DNA from 3 places in the Bradyrhizobium sp. 26S5 genome. Region 3 is predicted to be linked to each of the others. Evidence: predicted binding sites of a transcription regulator. Region 3 holds the regulator's gene; each other region holds the start of a gene.
What was found. The regulator PhoB, encoded in region 3, activates phosphate uptake and scavenging genes when phosphate is short. The targets are predictions, from matches to a motif close to TGTCATNNANCTGTCAT.
Positions count from the first base shown of each region.

Region 1: V5279_RS27255 (OprO/OprP family phosphate-selective porin) is a predicted target of PhoB. The motif match lies at 2,539-2,555, and genes of this name have one in related genera.
Region 2: V5279_RS44470 (DUF2794 domain-containing protein) is a predicted target of PhoB. The motif match lies at 2,656-2,672, and genes of this name have one in related genera.

Region 1 covers NZ_CP145948.1:5,805,341-5,812,702, reverse strand. The annotation lists gene V5279_RS27265 (zinc-binding alcohol dehydrogenase family protein) at 1-259, opposite strand, end outside; gene V5279_RS27260 (helix-turn-helix domain-containing protein) at 378-758, shown strand; gene V5279_RS27255 (OprO/OprP family phosphate-selective porin) at 879-2,477, opposite strand; gene V5279_RS27250 (DegQ family serine endoprotease) at 2,769-4,181, shown strand; gene V5279_RS27245 (replication-associated recombination protein A) at 4,189-5,523, shown strand; gene V5279_RS27240 (alpha/beta hydrolase) at 5,528-6,466, opposite strand; gene V5279_RS27235 (RluA family pseudouridine synthase) at 6,593-7,362, shown strand, end outside.
Region 2 covers NZ_CP145948.1:9,440,082-9,447,443, reverse strand. The annotation lists gene acnA (aconitate hydratase AcnA) at 1-288, shown strand, start outside; partial or broken gene V5279_RS44480 (IS5 family transposase) at 358-1,133, shown strand; gene V5279_RS44475 (DUF1223 domain-containing protein) at 1,374-2,135, shown strand; gene V5279_RS44470 (DUF2794 domain-containing protein) at 2,684-3,055, shown strand; gene V5279_RS44465 (N-acetyltransferase family protein) at 3,241-3,771, opposite strand; gene V5279_RS44460 (Bax inhibitor-1/YccA family protein) at 3,871-4,662, opposite strand; gene V5279_RS44455 (ABC transporter permease) at 4,896-7,362, opposite strand, start outside.
Region 3 covers NZ_CP145948.1:8,736,520-8,743,881, forward strand. The annotation lists gene V5279_RS41370 (Hsp33 family molecular chaperone) at 1-100, opposite strand, end outside; gene argF (ornithine carbamoyltransferase) at 294-1,220, opposite strand; gene V5279_RS41380 (aspartate aminotransferase family protein) at 1,220-2,428, opposite strand; gene V5279_RS41385 (GcrA family cell cycle regulator) at 2,925-3,437, shown strand; gene phoB (phosphate regulon transcriptional regulator PhoB) at 3,676-4,386, opposite strand; gene phoU (phosphate signaling complex protein PhoU) at 4,516-5,232, opposite strand; gene pstB (phosphate ABC transporter ATP-binding protein PstB) at 5,244-6,062, opposite strand; gene pstA (phosphate ABC transporter permease PstA) at 6,059-6,904, opposite strand; gene pstC (phosphate ABC transporter permease subunit PstC) at 6,909-7,362, opposite strand, start outside.

The DNA.
Region 1 (7,362 bases), 2.9 Mb from region 3:
CCTCGTCGCCGGGCTTGAAGAGCGAGACGTCGGGCCCGACGGCATCGACCACGCCGGCTGCGTCAAAGCCGAGGATCTTGTAGCCGCCGTCGGTCGGCGCCGCGCGCTTGCGCACCTTGTAGTCGACCGGGTTGGCCGAGATGGCCCTCACCGCAACCCTGATGTCGCGCCCCTTCGGCTCGGGCTTGGCGATCTCGAAATCGACGAGCGAGTCCGCCGCCTCGATCGGCAGCGATTTTTGGTATCCGACGGCCTTCATGCCTGGTCTCCGTAATGGGCGATTGCCTGCCGTGATAACTGTCGCGCTGGCGTCCATTTGGCAAGTACTGTAAATTCAGGGAACTAGTCCCTGTTTGTATACTATTGGGAAAATACCGATGAAACGGAAGAATTTTGCGCGCCGGCCGGGCTGCGCCGTAGAGGCGGCGCTCGACCTGATCGACGGCAAATGGAAGGGCGTGATCCTGTATCATCTGCAGGCCGGCACCCAGCGCTTCGGCGAGTTGCGGCGGCGGATGCCCGGCATCACCCAGCGCATGCTGACCAAGCAGCTGCGTGCGCTCGAGGACGATGGTCTCGTGATCCGCAAGGTCTATGCCGAAGTGCCGCCGCGGGTCGAATACACGCTCTCCGAACTCGGCGAGAGCTTGCGTCCGGTGATCGATATTCTGAAAGCGTGGGGCGAGAGCCATCAGGAGCGGCTGTCCTGCGCGCCGGCGCCCGAGGTCATTGTGAAGAAGCCGAAGCGCGCGGCTTGAGCGCTTTCGAGCGAAGCGGGGACCGGTTCGTGTCAAGAAAACGCGTCAAACGAACGCTCAAATGAAAACGGCCGGAGCGATGCCCCGGCCGTCTGTTTGTTGACGACAAATCGGATCGTCTCAGAACGCAACCTGCGTGCGCAGCGCGACCGCATCAAACTTCGAGCCGACATCCGCAGTCGAAGTCGCCGACGCCTGCTTGGCGACGTCGCCGTGCAGGTAGTTCAGCATGAAGCGGACGTTGTTGTTGACGTACCAGTTCAGCGCCGCGGTGTAGACGGTCTGCCGTCCACCGGCGATGCCGACCGCCTGGCCGATCTGATCGTTGAGGTTCATCTGGCTGACGCGGCCGGCGATTTCCCAGGCGCCCCAGCCGCCGCTGGCGAGCGAGAACGGATCATGCGGCTTGATACCGCCATAGGAGGCCGTTGCCGGGTTGTAGGCGTGATTCTCGCCGGTCAGCACATAGCCGACCTGCGCGTAACCGCCGTCGAATTTCAGGCTCGACGCACCGAACGGCGGCAGCCCGGTATTCGCAGTGCGGTCGATATTGAACCAGTAGTACTCGCCTTGTGCAATGAACGGACCATAGGTCGCAGCCGCTTCGACGCCGTAGACCTGCGCCCCGGAGACGTTGGCGATCGCACCGGTCGAAATCAGCGTCGTCGGATCGATGCGCAGCTCGGGCCGGTCGCTGAGCGTCAGGGTCTGCGCCTGCGTCACCAGATTGCGCGGCGGCTGGATCAGCCATTCCGCGTCGGCGCCGATATGGACCGAATAGTTGTTGCCGCTGATCGGATTGCCGGCGACGCGGACGACCGCGCCATACTGCTCCGATGATCCGGGCGGGGTGACGCTGGACGCCGAGTGAATCTGGCCGGTGGTCGGTCCGGTGACATAGCCGCCGAGCCAGAGCTGGTCATTCCACCAGCGGCTGCCAGCGGCCGAACGGAAGTCGCCTGCCGCGACGTTCTGCGCGATGATGCCGGCCGAGGCGCGCTCCATGAACAGGATGTCGTTGGAGCTGGTGGACTCGTCGAGCGTCCAGGGCAGATCCATGATGCCGCCTTCGATCGCCATCTTGCCGCCGAACGGCTTGAAGCCGGTATAGCTGAGATAGGCATTCTCGACGCCGGAGGTGCCGCCGCCGGGCAGCGATCCCGCCGCCGTGCCACCGAAGCCGTCCGACGAGCCGCCGAAGTCGTAGATCAGCGCGTAATTCCAGTCGCCGAAGAATTTGCCGATCACGCCGATGCGGGCGCGGCGCAGATTCTCGCCGCTGTCGAGCTTCTGCGGCGACGTGCCCGCGGTGTTCGGACGATAGTCGTAACCGCCGACATCCCAGTGGATGCGGCTCGTGATCGCGATGCAGTTCTGTTCGTCCGCGGTGCAGATCGTCGGCCGGTTGTTCGGCAATGTCACCACGACGCCCGAAGGCGCGACTGGACCCTTGACCGGGATGGCGGCATTGGCGGTTGCGACCCGCGCGGCCTTGGCGTCCGCGGCCTTCGCGTTGGCGTTTGCGCTGGCTGCGGTCGCGGTGTTGGCATTGGTCTGCTTCTGCAGTTTGTCGAGCTTCTGCTCGAGCATCTTCAGCTGCTGCTTCAGCAGCGCGATCTCCGCATCGCTGCCGCCTCCGGCCGATTGCGAGTAGGCCGGTGAGGCGGCGAGCACCCCGGCCAGCCCTATGGCGATTGCACCAACTTTTGTCGCACTCATTGTGCACCCCTGTTGTGTTTGAAGTCCCCACTCACTCACTGAAACGTCCTAGGAGTTGATCGTGACTGACGCACGACAGCGCTGCCTAGCATCGCAGTTCCGCTTGTTGTCCGCGGGCAACAAGCGGAGCGGCGCAGTGAGATGACAGTCATCATAGAAGTTTGGGGGCGCGCTTCAACGCGGCTGCCACGGGTTTTGCACCGCGGCGGCGGGGGGCAGTTATCGGGCCCGGCGCCCTTCAATTGCCCGGCGAACACGCCTATATTCCGGCGTTTTCCACGAGAGGTGAGAATGCTCCGACCCGCCCGCTTTGCTGCCCTATCCGCTCTGTGCACGTTGGCTTTCATCGGGAATCTCGGCCCGGCCGCGGCCCAGGACCGCCGCGTGCCGTCCTCGCAGGCCGAGCTGCAGCTGTCCTATGCGCCGATCGTGCAGCGGGTGCAGCCGGCGGTGGTCAATGTCTATGCCGCCAAGACCGTGCAGAACCGCAATCCATTCCTGGACGATCCTATTTTTCGTCGATTTTTCGGCGTGCCCGGGCAGCAGCCCGAGCAGATGCAGCGTTCGCTTGGCTCCGGCGTGATGGTCGATGGCTCGGGCCTCGTGGTCACAAACAATCACGTGATCGAGGGCGCCGACCAGGTAAAGGTCTCGCTTGCGGACAAGCGCGAATATGAGGCCGAGATCGTGCTGAAGGACAGCCGCACCGACCTTGCGGTGCTGCGGCTGAAGGGGACCAACAAGGAGAAATTCGCGACGCTGGATTTCGCGAACTCCGACCAGCTGCAGGTCGGCGACGTCGTGCTGGCGATCGGCAATCCGTTCGGCGTCGGCCAGACCGTGACGCACGGCATCATCTCGGCCCTGGCGCGCACTCAAGTCGGGATCACGGATTATCAATTCTTCATTCAGACCGATGCCGCGATCAATCCCGGCAATTCCGGCGGCGCGCTGGTCGACATGACCGGCCGGCTCGCCGGCATCAACACCGCGATCTTCTCGCGCTCCGGCGGCTCGCAGGGCATCGGCTTTGCGATCCCCGCCAACATGGTGCGCGTGGTGGTGGCCTCCGCGAAGGGCGGTGGCAAGGCGGTGAAGCGGCCATGGCTCGGCGCGCGGCTGCAGGCGGTCACACCGGAGATCGCCGAGACGCTCGGGCTGAAACTGCCGACCGGCGCGCTGGTCGCCAATGTCGCGCCGAACAGCCCGGCGGCGAAGGCCGGGCTGAAGCTCTCCGACCTGATCGTCGGGATCGACGGCCAGGCGATCGACGATCCCAACGCGTTCGACTACCGCTTCGCGACCCGCCCGCTCGGCGGCAGCGCGGAGATCGAGGTGCAGCGCGCCGGCAAGCCGGTAAAGCTCACCGTGCCGCTGGAGACCGCGCCCGATACCAACCGCGACGAGATCGTGCTGACTGCGCGCTCACCGTTCCAGGGCGCAAGGGTCGCCAACATCTCGCCGGCGCTGGCCGACGAGCTGCATCTCGACGCCGGCGCCGAGGGCGTCGTGGTGACCGAGCTTGCCGATGACGGCACCGCCGCCAATGTCGGTTTCCAGAAGGGCGACATCATCCTCGCCGTCAACAACGAGAAGATCGCGCGGACCAGCGACCTCGAGAAGGCATCGAAGACGGGGACGCGGGTCTGGCGCATCACGCTGGTGCGCGGCGGCCAGCAGATCAACGTGACGCTCGGCGGATGAGCCCCAAGTGAGCCCAAAGCAACCGCGGGAAGCCAGCAACCTGTTCGCTGCGGCGGGGATGGAGCAGGACGCGCCGCACCCGCTGCCGGACCGGCTGCGCCCGCGTACGCTGGCCGACGTCGTCGGCCAGGATCACATCCTCGGGCCCGACGGTGCGCTGACCCGCATGCTGGAGACGCGCACGCTGGGCTCGCTGCTGTTCTGGGGACCGCCCGGCACCGGCAAGACCACGGTGGCGCGGCTTCTGGCCGACGCCACCGAGCTGCATTTCGAGCAGATCTCCGCGGTGTTCTCCGGTGTCGCCGATCTGAAGAAGGCGTTCGATGCCGCGCGCGCCCGCCGCGAGACCGGCGAGGGCACGCTGCTGTTCGTCGACGAGGTGCACAGATTCAACCGCGCGCAGCAGGATTCCTTCCTGCCGGTGATGGAGGACGGCACCGTGGTGCTGGTCGGCGCCACCACCGAAAATCCGTCGTTCGAGCTCAACGCGGCGCTCTTGTCGCGCGCCCGCGTGCTGGTGTTTCACTCGCTCGATACCGCCGCGATCGAACGCCTGTTCGCCAATGCCGAGAAGGTCGAGGGCAAGAGCCTGCCGCTCGATGCGGAAGCCCGCGCCGTGCTGGTGCGGATGGCCGACGGCGACGGTCGCGCCTCGCTGACGCTCGCCGAGGAGGTCTGGCGCGCCGCGCGCAAGGGCGAGGTGTTCAACGCCGAGCAGCTGCAGGACATCCTGCAACGCCGCGCGCCGATCTACGACAAATCGGCCGACGGTCACTACAATCTGATCTCGGCGCTGCACAAGTCGGTGCGCGGCTCCGATCCGGATGCGGCGCTGTATTATCTCGCGCGCATGCTCGATGCCGGTGAGGATCCGCTGTTCCTGGCGCGGCGCGTGGTGCGCATGGCGGTCGAGGACATCGGGCTTGCCGATCCGCAGGCGCTGGCGGTCTGCAACGCCGCCAAGGATGCCTATGATTTCCTGGGCTCGCCCGAGGGCGAGCTCGCGATCGCGCAGGCCGTGGTCTATCTCGCCACCGCGCCGAAATCCAACGCGGTCTACACTGCGTTCGGCGCGGCGATGCAGACCGCAAAGCAGGGCGGCTCGCTGCTGCCGCCAAAGCACATCCTGAATTCGCCGACCAAGCTGATGAAGTCGGAGGGCTACGGCTCCGGCTATCAATATGATCACGACATGCCCGACGCGTTCTCCGGCCAGGACTATTTCCCGGAAGCGCTGGGCCGCCAGACTTTTTACGATCCGCCCGACCGCGGCTTTGAGCGCGAGATCCGCAAGCGGCTGGATTACTGGGACAGGCTGCGCAAGGAGCGGGGCGGCAAATAGCCCCTCACTTCACGCTCTTCACGAACTCCAAAATCTCGTCCGTCAGCCGCGTGTCCGGGGTGTTGATCGCATAGACCTCCGACATGTGGCTGTGCTGCGGCAGCATGAAGCTGCGGGCGCAGCCGCTTGGCCGCTTGCAGCTGGCCTGCTTCATGAGCTCGAACTGTTCGACGAAGCGCGGCGGATCGAGCTCGGCCGCGGTGATCAGGAACGGGATCGGGCTCGCAACGAGGCCCTGCAGCGAGGAGCGTTCGGCGTAGCGCGAGGGGTCGGAGCCGTAATAAGCGAGCTCGGCGTCGCCGGCCGGCGAGGCCGTTAGATCGTAGATGCCGGACACCATGATCGCGCCGGCAAGGCCGCCGCCCTTCACTTTGTGGAATTCGCCGTGCGCGACATAGCTTGCGACATGGAGCGCACCGGCCGACTGGCCCATCAGGAAGATGTGTTTGGGATCGCCGCCGCGGAGCGCGATGTTCTCCGCGACCCATTGCACGATCGCGCCCATGTCTTCGGCGCCCGCCGGCCACGGAAACGCCGGCGCCAGGCGATAGGTGGCGTTGACGCCGACAAAGCCGCTCTTGGCGGCCCACAGCATGACGTTGTCGTAGAACGGACTGCCGGGTGCGCGCTTGTCGCCGGCAATAAGGCCGCCGCCATGGATGTAGATCAGCACCGGCCGTGGCGGCGACGCTGTGTCCGGCGTGAAGACGTCGAGCAGATGGCGGTCGGCGAGGCCATACTTGACGTCGCGCTCGACCCTGACGCCCTGATAGGGCTCCCTCTGTTGCAGCGGTGCGTAGAGCGCGGCTGTCTTGGGCATCTCGACGACGCGGCCGAGTTCCAGGAGCTTCCAGGCCAGATCTTCCGGCATCGGGCTCTCCTGGGCCAGCGCCGGGCCCGCGAGCATCAGGGCCGCCGCCAAAGCCGATACCGCCAGTCTCATTCCTTGGCTCTGTCGCTTGCCGTGTGCGGCCGGACGTGGCCGATGTGGCAGGATTTATACCGATTTCGCCGTGACGATTCGCGGCATTTGCGCTACCCAACGGCTTAACTTCGGAGTTGCAACCCCATGAGCCGACGCGTCAAGAGACCCCTCCGCCCAGCCGCCGACCGCGCCAAAGGCGCGCGTCCCAAGGGTGCGCGTCCCCATCGCGGCTCGGCGGCCGAGCGGGGGCCGGCGCATCGTCCGGGCGGCAAGCCAGCGGTGCGGCTTGGCGACAAGCAGCGTGCGCCCAAGCCGTTCGTGCCTGAGCCCGAGAAGCATGTCGCCGAGCCACCGCCGCTACCGACCAAGGTGCAGACGGTGGTCGTGACGGCGGACGAGAACAACATGCGCGTCGACCGCTTTCTCGAGGCGCGTTTCCCTGGCCTGTCGTTTTCCCACATCCAGCGCATCGTTCGTAAGGGCGAGTTGCGCGTCAACGGCAAGCGTGCGGACAGCAAGGACCGGCTGGAAGAAGGCCAGAGCGTCCGCATTCCGCCGCTCAAGCTCGATACGCCGAAGGCCGCCGCCAGCCTCTCCGAAGCGGCGAAGAAGACCCTGCAGGACCTCAAGGACATGATCCTGTTCGAGGACGCCGACGTGATGGTGCTGAACAAGCCCGCAGGTCTGGCGGTTCAGGGCGGCTCCGGCATCACGCGCAATGTCGACGACATGCTGGAGGTGATGCGCGACGCCAAGGGGCAGAAGCCGCGGCTGGTGCATCGGCTCGACCGGGAGACCTCGGGCTGTCTGCTGATCGCCAAGACGCGTTTTGCCGCGACCGCCCTGACCGGCTCGTTCCGCCATCGCTCGGCGCGAAAGATCTACTGGGCGCTGGTCGCCGGCGTGCCGAAGCC
Region 2 (7,362 bases), 700 kb from region 3:
TTCGAGCGCATCCATCGCTCCAACCTGGTCGGCATGGGCGTGCTCCCGCTCACCTTCCAGGACGGCACGTCGTGGTCCTCGCTCGGCCTGAAGGGCGACGAGAAGGTCACGATCCGCGGGCTGCAGGGCGACCTGAAGCCGCGCCAGATCCTGACCGCGGAGATCGTCTCCGGCGACGCAGCCAAGCGGGACGTCCCGCTGCTCTGCCGCATCGATACGCTGGACGAGCTCGATTACTATCGCAACGGCGGCATCCTGCACTATGTGCTGCGCAAACTCGCGGCCTAGGTGGTGTGGACTCTAAGGATTCCCTTTTAGGAGCAAATCAGATTCAAGGCTGCTTTTGGGGAGGCCGCCTTGGGTGTGATGGACCGTTTGGTATTGAGCGACGCGGCGTGGGAGCGGATAGCGCCGCTGATCATAGGGCGCCCCGATCAGAAGGGCTCCACCGGGCGCGACAACCGGATGTTCGTGGAAGGTGTGCTGTGGATCGTGCGTACGGGGTCTCCCTGGCGCGATCTTCCGGAGGTGTTTGGGGACTGGAACAGCGTGTTCCGGCGCTTCAGTCGATGGAGCATCAAGGGTGTTTGGTGGCGGATCTTCGAGGCGATGTCCGATGATCCGGACTTCGAATATCTGATCGTCGATTCCACCATTGTTCGGGCGCATCAGCACGCCGCCGGCGCCAAAAAGGGGGGTCTGAAGATCAAGCGGAAGATCAAGCGATCGGCCGCTCGCGCGGCGGCCTGAGCACCAAGATACATATGGCCGTTCGAGGCTTGGGATGTCCGGTGCGGTTCACGCTTACCGCAGGTCAGAAGGGCGATGCACCGCAAGCCGCCGCATTGATCGAAGGCTTATCCGCCGAGGTCGTCATGGCCGATACGGCCTATGACGCCGATCACTTGCGCCAAGCCATCGCCGCCAAAGGCGCGCTCGCCGTGATCCCCAACAACCCGTCACGCGCGCTCAAATATCCACTCGACAAGCATTTCTATGCCCAGCGTCATCTCGTCGAATGCTGCTTCTCAAAGCTCAAGCAGTTCCGCCGCGTCGCAACCCGCTTCGAAAAAACGGCCCGGAACTACCGGGCCGTCGTCACTCTCGCAGCCATCGTTCTATGGATGCGCTAGTGTCCACACCACCTAGGCCCTTTGTTTGAGCATGATCTGTTCGGAAAACCGCTTCACACTTTTCCGGATCATGCTCTAACGCGGATTTGTGATCGGTGCCTCACCGCTTAGTGAGTGGCGACTAAAAAGAAGGCGGCCTATGACAAGGCCGCTTTCTCGCGTTTTGGGGCACGCAAGTTCAGGGACAGGCTTCATGCTCCGTACAATTACGGATGGAAATCATCACGACTGGTTCGCAGTATGACAGCGATGATGGCCTATAATTCGATCTCGCGATGGTCCAGCGCTCTTGGTATTTGCGCGATCGTTGCGGTCATCCGCCCCGCTCACGCCGATCCGCGTGCTGTCGTCGAACTCTTCACCTCGCAGGGGTGCTCTTCCTGTCCGCCCGCGGACAAGATCATCGGCGATCTCGCCAAGGACCCCAACGTCATCGCGCTGAGCATGCCGATCGACTATTGGGACTATCTCGGCTGGAAGGACACGCTGGCCGATTCCCGTTTCAGCGCGCGCCAGAAGGCCTATTCGCACATGCGCGGCGATCGCGACGTCTACACGCCGCAGGCCGTGATCAACGGCTCCGCGCACGTGATCGGCAGCGATCGGGCGAGCATCGAGAGCGCCATCAAGGACACCGAGATGAGCGGCAGCGTGATGTCGGTGCCGGTGACGCTGACGCTGACCGGCAAGCAGATCAACGTTTCGGTGGCCGCGTCGAAGTCGCCCGCAGTGTCGCGCGGCGAAGTCTGGATCTGCTCGATCTCGAAGTCGGTGCCGATCTCGATCGCGCGCGGCGAGAACCGCGGCCAGGAGATCACCTACCACAACGTGGTGCGCAATCTCCTGAAGGTCGGTGACTGGAACGGTTCGTCCGGGAGCTGGACCGTGCCGCTGGAGAACATTACGCGCGATGGCGTCGATGCCGCGGCGGTGTACGTCCAGGACGGCAATCGCGACAAGCCGGGCCCGATGCTCGGCGCCGCTTTCACCTCGCTTCGCTAGCGCCTTGCGGCGCCAGCTTCCGTCGGTCGCGCCATTGGGGGACACGCAGCTTGTCATGCAGCCCACGCGGGAGGCGGCCGACCTGCAATCCAGAGATATTCTGATGCGAACGCGGTGAGCCTCTGGGCCCGTCTCGATCGCGCGTGCCTCGAGCAGGCTCCCAAAAACAAAAAGGACCAACTTTCGTTGGCCCAGTGTTGGGATTAACTCCCCTGCGAACAGGCCCGATCCCGACGGCCCCGGGGGGCTGGGGGCTGAGGAATCCGGAACCGAAAGGACCGGGCCAACGCAGGATTTTCTTTTCGCAGGGCAGCGGGGCGGGCGATGGGCGGAAGTGGGGCAGCAATATGATTCCGCTAACGTTCCCGTGACTCTCTGGTTTTCCGGATAATCCGCCGCGTCAGACCGTGGTTAAGACCCGGTTGCATCGCGAATGGCCCCTTGCAGGCCCCCTCGCTTAGCGCAATCATGTCAGCGTTGTGACGATCCCGAAAAGGGGGGACCGGCTTTCGGACCATGATCGTCACTGGGATGACAGGAGGCGCTCGATGAGTCTGATCTCGGAGGACACTGATCCGAGCGGGAACCGCGCCGCGGCGCGCCCCGCCGCCGCGATCCCGCAGCCCAACCGCGTGACCTTCAATCGACTAGAGCTCAACCGCATTCTCAATCTCTACGGCCGCATGGTCGCCGACGGCGAGTGGCGCGACTATGCGATCGACTTCCTGAAGGACCGTGCCGTGTTCTCGGTGTTTCGGCGCGCGTCCGAAATGCCGATCTACCGGATCGAGAAGGATCCCCGGCTTGCGCGCAAGCAGGGCATGTACAGCGTGATTTCGGCGACGGGCCTGATCCTGCGCCGCGGCCATGAACTCGAACGCGTGCTGTTCGTGATCGACCGCAAGCTGTCGCTGGTCTAGCCCCACCTCCCCTTGAAAAGGGGAGGTCGCTTTGCTCGTCAGAGCAAAGCGGGTGGGGATTTGCTCTCTCCGCACACAGCGTCGCCCGTGGCTGACCCCCATCCCGACCTTCCCCCTTTCAGGGGGAAGGGGAAGATAGATTATCCCGGATTGCGCTGCGCTCCATCCTGGCTACGGATTGTCGCTCAATCCGCCGGCACCGTCGCACCGCCTTCGCCGAGCGGGCGCTGCATCATCACGGTGTCGAGCCAGCGGCCGAATTTCAGGCCGACGCCCGGGTGTGTCCCGATCATCTCAAAGCCGCAGCGGCGGTGCAGTCCGATCGAGCCGGCATTGGCCGAATCCCCGATCACCGCGATCATCTGCCGGAAGCCGCGTGCGTCGCATTCGGCGATCAGGCGCTCCATCAGCTTGAGGCCGACGCCGCGGCGATGGAGCGCAGGATCCAGATAGACCGAGTTCTCGACCGTGAAGCGATAGGCCGGCCGCGGCCGGTAGGGGCCGGCATAGGCATAGCCGGCGACGCGGCCGTCGAGCACGGCTGTAAAATAGGGGTAGCCGCCATCGATCAGCGCTTTGTAGCGGCGGGTCATCTCGGCGAGGTCGGGCGGGATCAGCTCGAAGGTCGCGGTGCCAAAGCGCACCGCCTGCTCATAGATCGCGGTGATCGAGGGCAGGTCCGCCTCGGCGGTCGGCCTGATTTCCGGATTGGACATGGTGCGGAGAGTATTTTTGCCGCGCTCAAAAGAAAAGCCCCGGCCGCATGGCCGGGGCTTCTACTACAAGGCTTGGATCAATCGGCTCGATCGAGGCGCTTAGTCGCGCTGGCCGAGCAGCTGCAGCAGCAGCGTGAACAGGTTGATGAAGTTCAGGTAGAGCGACAGCGCACCAGTGATTGCCGCGCGCTCTGCCATCACGCCACCCTGCGAGGCGTAGCCGTAGATGTAGTCGTTCTTCAGCCGCTGGGTGTCCCAGGCGGTGAGGCCCGCGAACACCAGCACGCCGACCACCGAGACGATGAACTGCAGCGCCGAGCTCGCCAGGAACAGGTTGACCAAGCTCGCGATGATGATGCCGATCAGGCCCATGAACAGGAACGAGCCCATGCCGCTCATGTCACGCTTGGTGGTGTAGCCGTAAAGGCTCAGCGCACCGAACGTCGCCGCGGTGATGAAGAACACGCGCACGATCGAGGTGTGCGTGTACACCAGGAAGATCGACGACAGCGACAGGCCCATCAGTGCCGAGAACACCCAGAACAGGAGTTGGGCGGTCGCGGGCTGCAGACGGTTGATGCCTGCCGAGATGACGAACACCATCGCAAGAGGGGCGAGGATGAACAGCCACTTCAGCGGGCTCACGAACATCGCGTAGCCGAACTGCGTCAGATAGGCGTTGCCGAACTTGGCAACGGCGGCGGACTGGTCGCTGGTCACCGCACCCATGTAGACGCCGAGCGCGGCCAGGCCGGTGATGGCGAGGCCGATGCTCATGTAGTTGTAGATGCGCAGCATGTAGGCGCGCAGACCGGCGTCGACGGCCGCAGCGTCAATGCGCCCGGCGGCCCGGCCGAAAGGAGAAGCGTAATTGCGGTCTAGGTCCGACATGGTCGAATTCCCGTGGTTGGTCCCGGTGGAGCGCAAGGGATTTGCGGCGCCGGTCGTAAATCTATCTCAGATGGCTCGGTTTGCGGAACATTAATTCCGTGTCATTCAGACGACCATCCGGCTCGATTGGTATGTGGGAAATTAACACATCCGACGCAAGCTTCCACGCGCGGCCGAATGTCGCTCTGAGCGAACAGTATAGGGAAAAACGGCCTCGGTGCCGCTACAAATTGTCACAAATTCCGCAGCACCGAGGCCGGCTTCTGGTTCAGCGCGAGCAGCGTTCCGGCCAGCCCCAACCCAACCGTGACGATCAGCGCGGCGACCACGACCAGCGCGGCGCTACCGGCCTGCCAGATGAAACTCAGCGTCATCAGTCGCGTCACGATCAGCCAGGCCGCGATCGAACCGGCGATCACCCCGAACAAAGCGGTTGCAAAACCGATCATCAGATACTCTAGCGCGTAGGCCCCGAGCAGCCGCACCCGCGTGGCGCCGAGCGTCTTGAGAATCACGGCGTCGTAGACGCGGTGGCGGTGACCTGCGGCGAGCGCGCCGCCCAGCACCAGGATCGCCGAGATCAGCGTCACCGCGCTGGCGCCGCGGATCGCCAGCACCAGATTGCTGACCACGCTGCCGACCGTCTCCAGCGCCTCGCGGACCCGCACGCTGGTCACCATCGGGAACGCGTCGGCGACCTGCTTGATGATGCGCGCATCGTCTCCGTTGTCGGCATGCGGCTCCGTCAGGGTCGCGACGTGGCTGTGCGGCGCGCCCCTGAAGGCGTTCGGCGAGAACACCAGCACGAAGTTGATGCCGAGCCCCTGCCAGTCGATGTTGCGCAGGTTGGCGATCTTCGCCGCCACGTCGCGGCCGAGCACGTTGACCACGATCTCGTCGCCGATCTTCAGGTCCAGGCCGTCGGCGATCTTCTTCTCCATCGAGACCAGCGGTGGTCCGCTGTAGTCCGGCCCCCACCATTCGCCCTCGACGATCTTCGAGCCCTTGGGAATCTCGCCGGTGTAGGTCAGGCCGCGGTCGCTCTGCAGCACCCATTCCGAATCGACTGACGGCTTGAGCTGGTCGCCCTTGACGCCGCGGGCGGCGACGATGCGCCCGCGCAGCATCGGCACGTCCTCGACGGTCGAGCCAGGCGCGATCTGCGCCAGGAAGGCGGCAAAGCGGTCGGCCTCGGTGGAGGGGATGTCGATGAAGAAGAACGACGGCGCCCGGTCCGGCAGCGCGGCCAAAAATTGCCGGCGCAGATTGCCGTCGATCTGGGTGATGGTGACGAGCACGGCGAGCCCGAGCCCCAGCGACAGCACGACCGACGGCGTCAGCGCGCCCGGCCGGTGGATGTTGGCGATTGCAAGCCGCAGCATGGTGATGCGGCTGCGCGGCAGCCGGCGCGCCACCGCCATCAGGATTTCGGCGATCCCGCGCAACAGCAGGAACACCGCGATCGAGGCGACGACGAAGACGGTCGCGACCCGCTTGTCATAGGCAAGTCCGATCGCAACCCCGACCAGGAGCGCGATCACCACGGCCATCAGCGCCAGATAGCTCCAGCGCGGGCGGTGCCACTCGCTGGTGATGGTCTCGCGGAACAGCGCCGCGACCGGCACGTCATGCACCCGGCCGAGCGGCCACAGCCCGAACGCCAGCGCGGTGAGCTGGCCGTAGAGGAAGGAAAGCGCAAGCTCGTCGGGATGCAGCGCGGGCACCACCGGCAGCGGCAGCAGCTTGCCGAACAGGCCGACGATGACGAAGGGCAGCGTGGCGCCGAGCACGAGCCCGATCACCGAACCGATCCCGGCCAGCACCACCACCTGCGTGCAGTAGATCGTGAAGACGTCGCGGCCGGTGGCGCCGAGCGCCTTGAACGAGGCGATGACGTCGCGGCGCCGGTCGATATGGCTCTTCACGGCATTGGCCACGCCGACGCCGCCGACCAGCAGCGCGGCAAGGCCGACCAGGGTCAGGAACTGGGTGAAGCGGTTGATGGTGCGCTCAAGCTGCGGCGAGGCGTTGTTGCGGCTGCGGACCTCCCAGCCGGCCTCCGGCGCCGCAGCCCGCGCGCCGTCGATCAGCGCGGTGGTGGCGCGATCGTCGTTGGCGCCGTCGGGCAGCTTCACCCGGTAGATCCAGCGCACCAGGCTGCCCGGTTGCAGCAGGTCGGTGGCGCGCAGGCTCGCTTCGCTGATCAGGAAGCGCGGGCCGAGGCCGACACCGCCGGCGAGCTTGTCCGGCTCGGCCGCCACCACGCTGCGGATCTGGTAGGTCGCGCTGCCGATCGTGACGCGGTCGCCGAGCTTGAGGTCGAGCCGCGCCAGCAGCGTTGAATCGGCAGCCGCGCCATAGACGCCGTCGCGCTCGGCAAGCAGATCGGCGACCGGCATGTTCGGCTCGAGCGTCAGTTCGCCGAGCAACGGATATTTGCCGTCGACCGCCTTGAGCTCGACCAGCGCCAGCTTGCCTTCGCCGCTGCGCGCCATCGCGCGGAGCGTAGCTGCGACCGAAACCTCGCCGCGCGTGCGCAGATAGGCGACCTCGTCGGGCTTGGCCTCGCGCGAGATCAGCGAGAACGCGACATCGCCGCCGAGCAGCGTGCGCCCCTCGCGCGACAGGCCGTCGCCGAGGCTCGCGGCGACCGAGCCGACGCCGGCAATCGCCATCACGCCGAGCGCAATGCAGGCGATG
Region 3 (7,362 bases):
CGACCTCGAAGGCCAGCACGGCATCGTCGACAGGAACCGCTGACGGCGCGCGAACCGGCGCCTCGGGCGTGATTTTGATGTCGGGGGATTGTGAAACCATGGCGCTCTATCTGGGGTCTCGAACCATGAAATAAAGGGGTTTACTAGGCACTCGTGTCCCGGACGCGGTGCAGCGTGCAACGCTGCTCCGCGGGGCCGGGACCCACACTGGGTCTCGGCATGGATCCCGGATCAGCAGCGCACCACGCCGCAAGAGCGGCGCGCTGCGCAGCATCCGGGAAACGCAGATATGCTCACGCGACCGCGTCGAAACACCAGGCCAGAATGCCCTTCTGCGCATGCAGGCGGTTTTCCGCCTCGTCGAACACCACGGATTGCGGCCCGTCGATCACCTCGTCGGTGACCTCCTCGCCGCGATGGGCGGGCAGGCAGTGCATGAACAGCGCGTCCGGCTTGGCGAGCGACATCAGCTTGGCATTGACCTGATAGGGCTTCAGCACGTTGTGGCGGTGCTCGCCCTCCTTGTCGCCCATCGACACCCAGGTGTCGGTGACGACGCAGTCGGCGCCGCGCACGGCGGCTTCCGGATCGGTGCCGAGCATGATCGGCGCGCCGGTCGCCTTGATCCAGTCGCGCATCGGCTTCTTCGGCGAGAGCTCCGGGGGGGTCGCGACATTGAGCTGGAACTTGAAGCGCTCGGCGGCATGTGCCCAGGAGGCCAGCACGTTGTTGTCGTCGCCGGTCCAGGCCACGGTCTTGCCCTCGATCGAGCCGCGGTTTTCCTCATAGGTCATGAGGTCGGCCATCACCTGGCAGGGATGCGAACGGCGGGTCAGGCCGTTGATGACGGGAACGGTGGCGTGGGCCGCGAGCTCGAGCAGCGCGTCATGGTTGAGGATGCGGATCATGATCGCATCGACATAGCGCGACAGCACGCGCGCGGTGTCGGCGATGGTCTCGCCGCGGCCGAGCTGCATCTCGGTGCCGGTCAGCATGATGGATTCACCGCCGAGCTGGCGCATGCCGACGTCGAACGACACCCGGGTGCGGGTCGACGGACGCTCGAAGATCATCGCCAGCGTCTTGCCCTCGAGCGGCTTCCTGCCCTTCTCATGGGCCTTCAGCTTCGCCTTCATGGCGGCGCCGGCGGACAGCATGTTGCGCAGTTCGCCGAGCGGCAGCTCGTTGATATCGAGGAAGTGACGGACCGGCTTGCTCATCATCCCGCCGCCTTCTTCGGCTGGGCCGCCGCTAGCGCAGAGCAGGCGCGCTCGAGCGAGCCGATCGACTGGTCGATCTCGGCCTCGGTGACGATCAGGGGCGCCAGGAAGCGCACCACATTGTCGCCGGCACCGACGGTGAGCAGCTTCTCGTTGCGCAGCGCAGCGACGAGGTCGCCCGAGGGCACCACGGCCTTGACGCCGATCAAAAGGCCCTCGCCGCGCACTTCCGCCAGCACGGACGGATAGCGGTCGACGACGGAAGCGAGCTTCTGCTTGAGCAGCAGCGACATCTTCTGCACGTGATCGAAGAAGCCGGGTTTCAGCATCACGTCGAGCACGGCATTGGCCGCGGCGACCGCCAGCGGATTGCCGCCGAAAGTCGAGCCGTGCGAACCCGGCGCCATGCCCTCAGCGGCCTTGGCGCTCGCCAGCACTGCGCCGATCGGGAAGCCGCCGCCGAGCGCCTTCGCCAGCGACATCACGTCAGGGGTCACGCCGGTGCGCTTGTAGGCGAAAAGATCGCCGGTGCGGCCCATACCGGTCTGCACCTCGTCGAATGCGAGCAGCAGGCCATGCTCGTCGCACAGCGCGCGCAGCGCCTTGAAGAACGCCTGCGGCGCCGAGCGCACGCCGCCCTCGCCCTGCACCGGCTCGATCAGGATGCCGGCGGTATGCGGGCCGATCGCCTTCTTCACCGCCTCGATGTCGCCGTGCGGCACCTGGTCGAAGCCGTCCATCGGCGGGCCAAAACCCTCGAGATATTTTGGCGAGCCGGTCGCGGCCAGCGTACCCAGCGTGCGGCCATGGAAGGCACCTTCGAAGGTGATGATGCGGTAGCGCTCGGGATGGCCCTTGGAGAAGTGATAGTGGCGGACCAGCTTGATCACGCCTTCCATCGCCTCTGCGCCGGAATTGCAGAAGAACACGAAGTCGGCAAAGCTCTGCTCGCACAGCCGGGCGGCCAGCGCCTCGCCGTCCGGGCTCTTGAACAGGTTCGACATGTGCCAGAGCTTGGTCGCCTGTTCCTGCAGCGCCTTGACCAGATGCGGATGCGCATGCCCGAGCGCGTTCACCGCAACGCCCGAGGTGAAATCGAGATAGCGGTCGCCGTTGGTTGCGATCAGCCAGGCGCCCTCGCCGCGCTCGAAGCCGAGATCGACCCGGGCGAAGACGGGGAGCAGATGCGACGAGGCGCTGTTGGTCATGGCGTTCACTGCCGGTTTGAAGCCGACAATTGCCGGGCGGCTTGACGCCAGTGCAGCAACGGCCAGCTTCGGAAAACAAAACGGCCGCCTTTGCGGGCGGCACGTACAGGCATTCTATGCTGCGGCCAGTAGGTGTCAATCGCCAGCAGCCGGCCTTTGCCGACCTTCCTGCGATGCGGAACGAGCGCAATCCGGAGCATTCCGGTGCGGTGGAAAAGCCTCATTGCAGTGCTTAACTTTGTGGGAACATGTGGACGCACGGCCGCGGACTCTTGCGCCAGAGTCACGCCATATTGTAGCGTTTGGCCTGTCGGGTACGACATCTCGTGCGGCAGTACTGGACCCTCTAAGTAGCCTTCGTGTCACACGTAAACGTTCGGGCTCAAAACCGCGCCCGGCGAGGGCTAAGGGATTCTGGCCGCTGGGATTTTGACCCGGATTTGGCTCGCAGCGTCGCTCCAATGACTGGCCGGCGCCATGCGAAAGGAAGAATGCGATGACTGTATTGACCTGGTCCGACGATCGCGTCGAGCAGCTGAAGAAGCTCTGGGAGTCTGGCCTCTCGGCCAGCCAGATCGCCGCGGAACTTGGCAATGTGACGCGAAACGCCGTGATCGGCAAAGTGCATCGGCTCGGCCTCTCCGGCCGCGCCAAGGCCCCCTCCACGGCGGCGCCGCGGCAGCGCAAGGCCCGCCCCGCCCAGCACATGATGCGGGTGGCGCGTCCGGTCTCGCGCGGCAACACCGCGCTGGCGCATGCCTTCGAGGTCGAGATGGAGCCCGATCCGATCTCCTACGACAACGTGGTGCCGATGAGCCAGCGGCTGTCGCTGCTCGAGCTGAACGAAGCCACCTGCCACTGGCCGGTCGGCGATCCCTCGAGCCCGGAATTCTTCTTCTGCGGCGGCAAGGCGCTCGGCGGCCTGCCCTATTGCGCACACCACTCGCGCGTCGCCTACCAGCCCGCCGGCGATCGCCGCCGGCCGTCGGCGAAACCGCAGATCAAGTGAGCACTCGGGAAACTGGCGTAGGACTGAAAAAGAAATCCCCGTGAAAGCGGGGATTTTTTTGTGGCTCGTCGCCCGGATGCATCACCGGCGTCGTCCCGGCGCAGGCCGGGACCCATAACCACGAATGGGTGTTGTTAGAAAGCTGTCTGGCCACTTGCCCATTGCGCCGGCCGCGGCGTATGGGTCCCGGCTTTCGCCGGGACGACGCCGTGTTGCGGCTTGTGAATGCCGCGCGGCCTTACGGCTGCGGCTCGGCCTTCGCGAAGCGGTCGTCGAGCGCGTAGCCGGCGCCGCGCACGGTGCGGATCGGATCCTGCTCGCGGCCCGGATTGAGCAACTTGCGCAGGCGGCCGATATGCACGTCGACGGTGCGCTCGTCGATATAGATGTCGCGGCCCCAGACGCTGTCGAGCAGCTGCTCGCGGCTGAACACCCGGCCGGGATGCTCGAGGAAGAATTCGAGCAGACGATATTCGGTCGGCCCGAGATCGATCGGGCGGCCGGAGCGCGCCACGCGGCGCTTCTCGCGGTCGAGTTCGATATCGCCATAGGTCAGCACGGTGGCAAGCCGCTCCGGGCTCGCACGGCGCAGCAGGCCCTTCACCCGCGCGAGCAGCTCGGGCACCGAGAACGGCTTGACGATGTAATCGTCGGCGCCGGTGGCAAGCCCGCGCACGCGCTCACTCTCCTCGCCGCGCGCGGTCAGCATGATGATCGGAAGCTGCTTGGTCTCGGGCCGCGCCCGCAGACGGCGGCACAGCTCGATGCCGGACAGGCCCGGCAGCATCCAATCGAGTACCACGAGGTCGGGGATGCGCTCCTTCAACCTGGTGTCGGCGTCGTCGCCGCGTCCCACCGTTTCGACGTCGTAGCCTTCCGCATCGAGGTTGTAGCGCAACAGCGTCGTCAGCGCTTCCTCGTCTTCGACTACCAGAATGCGTGCGCTCATCGGTCTAAGTTCTTTCTCTGTGGTGATCCGTTGCCCAAACGCAAACCGAAACACTCAACCCCTGAGCATATTCCCCGTGGAAACGGTTTGTCGCGACGACAATCCGGTTCCGCCGATGCGGATCATGCCCTAGTTGCCCGGCACCGTGGTGGCGAAATTGGTCATATCGCCCTTCGGACGCTTGTCGGTGATCTGCTGGCCCTCGATCATGTAGAACACGGTCTCGGCGATATTGGTGGCGTGGTCGCCGATCCGCTCGATGTTCTTGGCGCAGAACATCAGATGGATACAGAACGAGATGTTGCGCGGATCCTCCATCATGTAGGTAAGCAGCTCGCGGAACAGCGAGGTGCAGATCGCATCGACCTCCTCGTCGCCCTTCCAGACGTTCATCGCCGCCGGCAGATCGTGCGCGGCATAGGCGTCGAGCACCGACTTGACCTGAGACAGTACGAGATCGGTCATGTGCTCGAGGCCGCGGATCAACTTCAGCGGCTGGAAATCGCTCTCCAGCGCCGCGACGCGCTTGCCCATGTTCTTGGCGAGGTCGCCGATCCGCTCGAGGTCAGTCGCGACGCGCATCGCGCTGACGATCTCGCGCAGGTCGATCGCCATCGGCTGGCGGCGAGCGATCGTCAGCACCGCGCGCTCCTCGATGACGCGCTGCAGATTGTCGATCTCGATGTCGGCGGCGACCACGCGCTTGCCCAGCGCGACGTCGCGGCGGATCAGCGCGTCGACCGACTCGGTGATCATGCGCTCGACGAGGCCGCCCATCTCGGCGACCAGGCGGGTCAACTCCTGCAGGTCGCTGTCGAATGCCTTGGCGGTATGTTCAGAAGCCATCGCTTGTCTCCTCAGCCGAACCGGCCGGTGATGTAGTCCTGCGTGCGTCGATCGCTCGGCGAGGTGAAAATCTTGTTGGTGTCGTCGAACTCGATCAGCTCGCCGAGATACATGAAGGCGGTTTTGTCGGAGACGCGCGCCGCCTGCTGCATGTTGTGGGTGACGATCGCGATCGTGTAGTCCTCGGAGAGCTCCTGGATCAGCTCCTCGACCTTGGCGGTCGAGATCGGGTCGAGCGCCGAGCACGGCTCGTCGAACAGGATCACCTCGGGACGCACCGCCACGGTGCGTGCGATGCACAGCCGCTGCTGCTGGCCGCCGGAGAGCGACAGGCCGGAGGCGTTCAGCTTGTCCTTGACCTCGTTCCACAGCGCGCCGCCGCGCAGCGCCTTCTCGACCCGGTCGTCCATCTCGGACTTCGAGATCTTCTCGTAGAGGCGGATGCCGAAGGCGATGTTCTCGTAGATCGTCATCGGGAACGGCGTCGGCTTCTGGAACACCATGCCGACCCGCGCACGCAGCAGATTGAGGTCGAGCTTGGGATCGAGAATGTTGGTCTGGTCCAGCATCAGCTGGCCGACCGCGCGCTGGCCTGGATAGAGGTCATACATCCGGTTGAAGATGCGCAGCAAGGTCGACTTGCCGCAGCCGGACGGGCCGATGAACGCCGTGACGCGGTTGGTGCCGAGCGTCAGGTTGATGTTCTTCAGCGCGTGGTGCTCGCCGTAATAGAAGTTGAGGTTGCGCACCGTGACTTTCGGCGGCGCTTCCGGCAGCGGCACCTGGGGAACGTGGCTCGCGGCAGTCGTGGAGACGGAAAGCTCGGTCATTTTGCGGCCCTTTCGGCACCAAGGATGCGCGCGCCGATGTTCAGCGCGAGCACAGTGAATGTGATGAGCAGCGCACCGCTCCACGCCAGCTCTTTCCAGTAGGCGTAGGGGCTCTGCACGAAGTTGTTGATGGTCACCGGCAGGTTGGCCATGGTCTTGGTCAAATCCCAGCTGAAGAACTGGTTCGACAGCGCGGTGAACAGCAGCGGCGCGGTTTCGCCGGCGACGCGGGCGGTCGCCAGCAGCACGCCGGTGATCAAGCCGGATCGCGCTGCACGATAAGCGATCCGCTTGATCACCAGCGAGCGCGGCAGGCCGAGCGCGGAGGCCGCCTCGCGCAGCGGATTGGGCACCAGCAGCAGCATGTCCTCGGTGGTGCGCAGCACGACCGGGATCACGATCACAGCGAGCGCGAGCGCGCCTGCGATCGCCGAGAAGCCGCGCATCGGCACCACGACCGCACCATAGATGAACAGGCCGATGATGATCGAGGGCGCGCTGAGCAGGATGTCGTTGATGAAGCGGATCACCGAGGTGAGCTTGTCGTTCTTGCCGTATTCGGCGAGGTAGGTGCCGGCGAACAGGCCGAGCGGCGCACCGATGCCGACGCCGATCACGGTCATGATGACCGAGCCGACGATGGCGTTGAGCAGACCGCCGTCGGTCGAGCCCGGCGGCGGCGTGTTCTGGGTGAACAGCTGCACGCTGAGGCCGGCGAGGCCGTTGTAGAGCAGCGTGAACAGGATCAGCGCCAGCCAGGTGACGCCGAACAGCGCCGCGCCGACGCAGAGTGCGCGGATGACGATGTCGCTGCGGCGGCGGGATTTGTAGATCGGGTTCATGGCGCTACTTCCCCGCCTTCGTTTCAAGCCGCATCAGCATCAATCGCGCGCCGGCGAGCACGAAGAAGGTCAGCACGAACAGCAGCAAGCCGAGCAGGATCAGGCCGGACTGGTGCAGGCCGTCGCTCTCGGCGAATTCGGAGGCGATCGCGGCCGAGATCGTGGTGCCCGGCGCGAAGATCGACGACGAGATGCGGAACGAGTTGCCGATGATGAAGGTCACCGCCATGGTCTCACCGAGTGCGCGGCCGAGCGCCAGCATGACGCCGCCGATCACGCCGACCCGGGTGTAGGGGATCACGACGCTGCGGACGACTTCCCAGGTGGTGCAGCCCATGCCGTAGGCGGCCTCCTTCAGCACCGGCGGCACGGTCTTGAACACGTCGACCGAGATCGCGGTGATGAAGGGCAGCACCATGATCGCAAGGATCAGCGCGGCGTTGAACAGGCTGAGATAG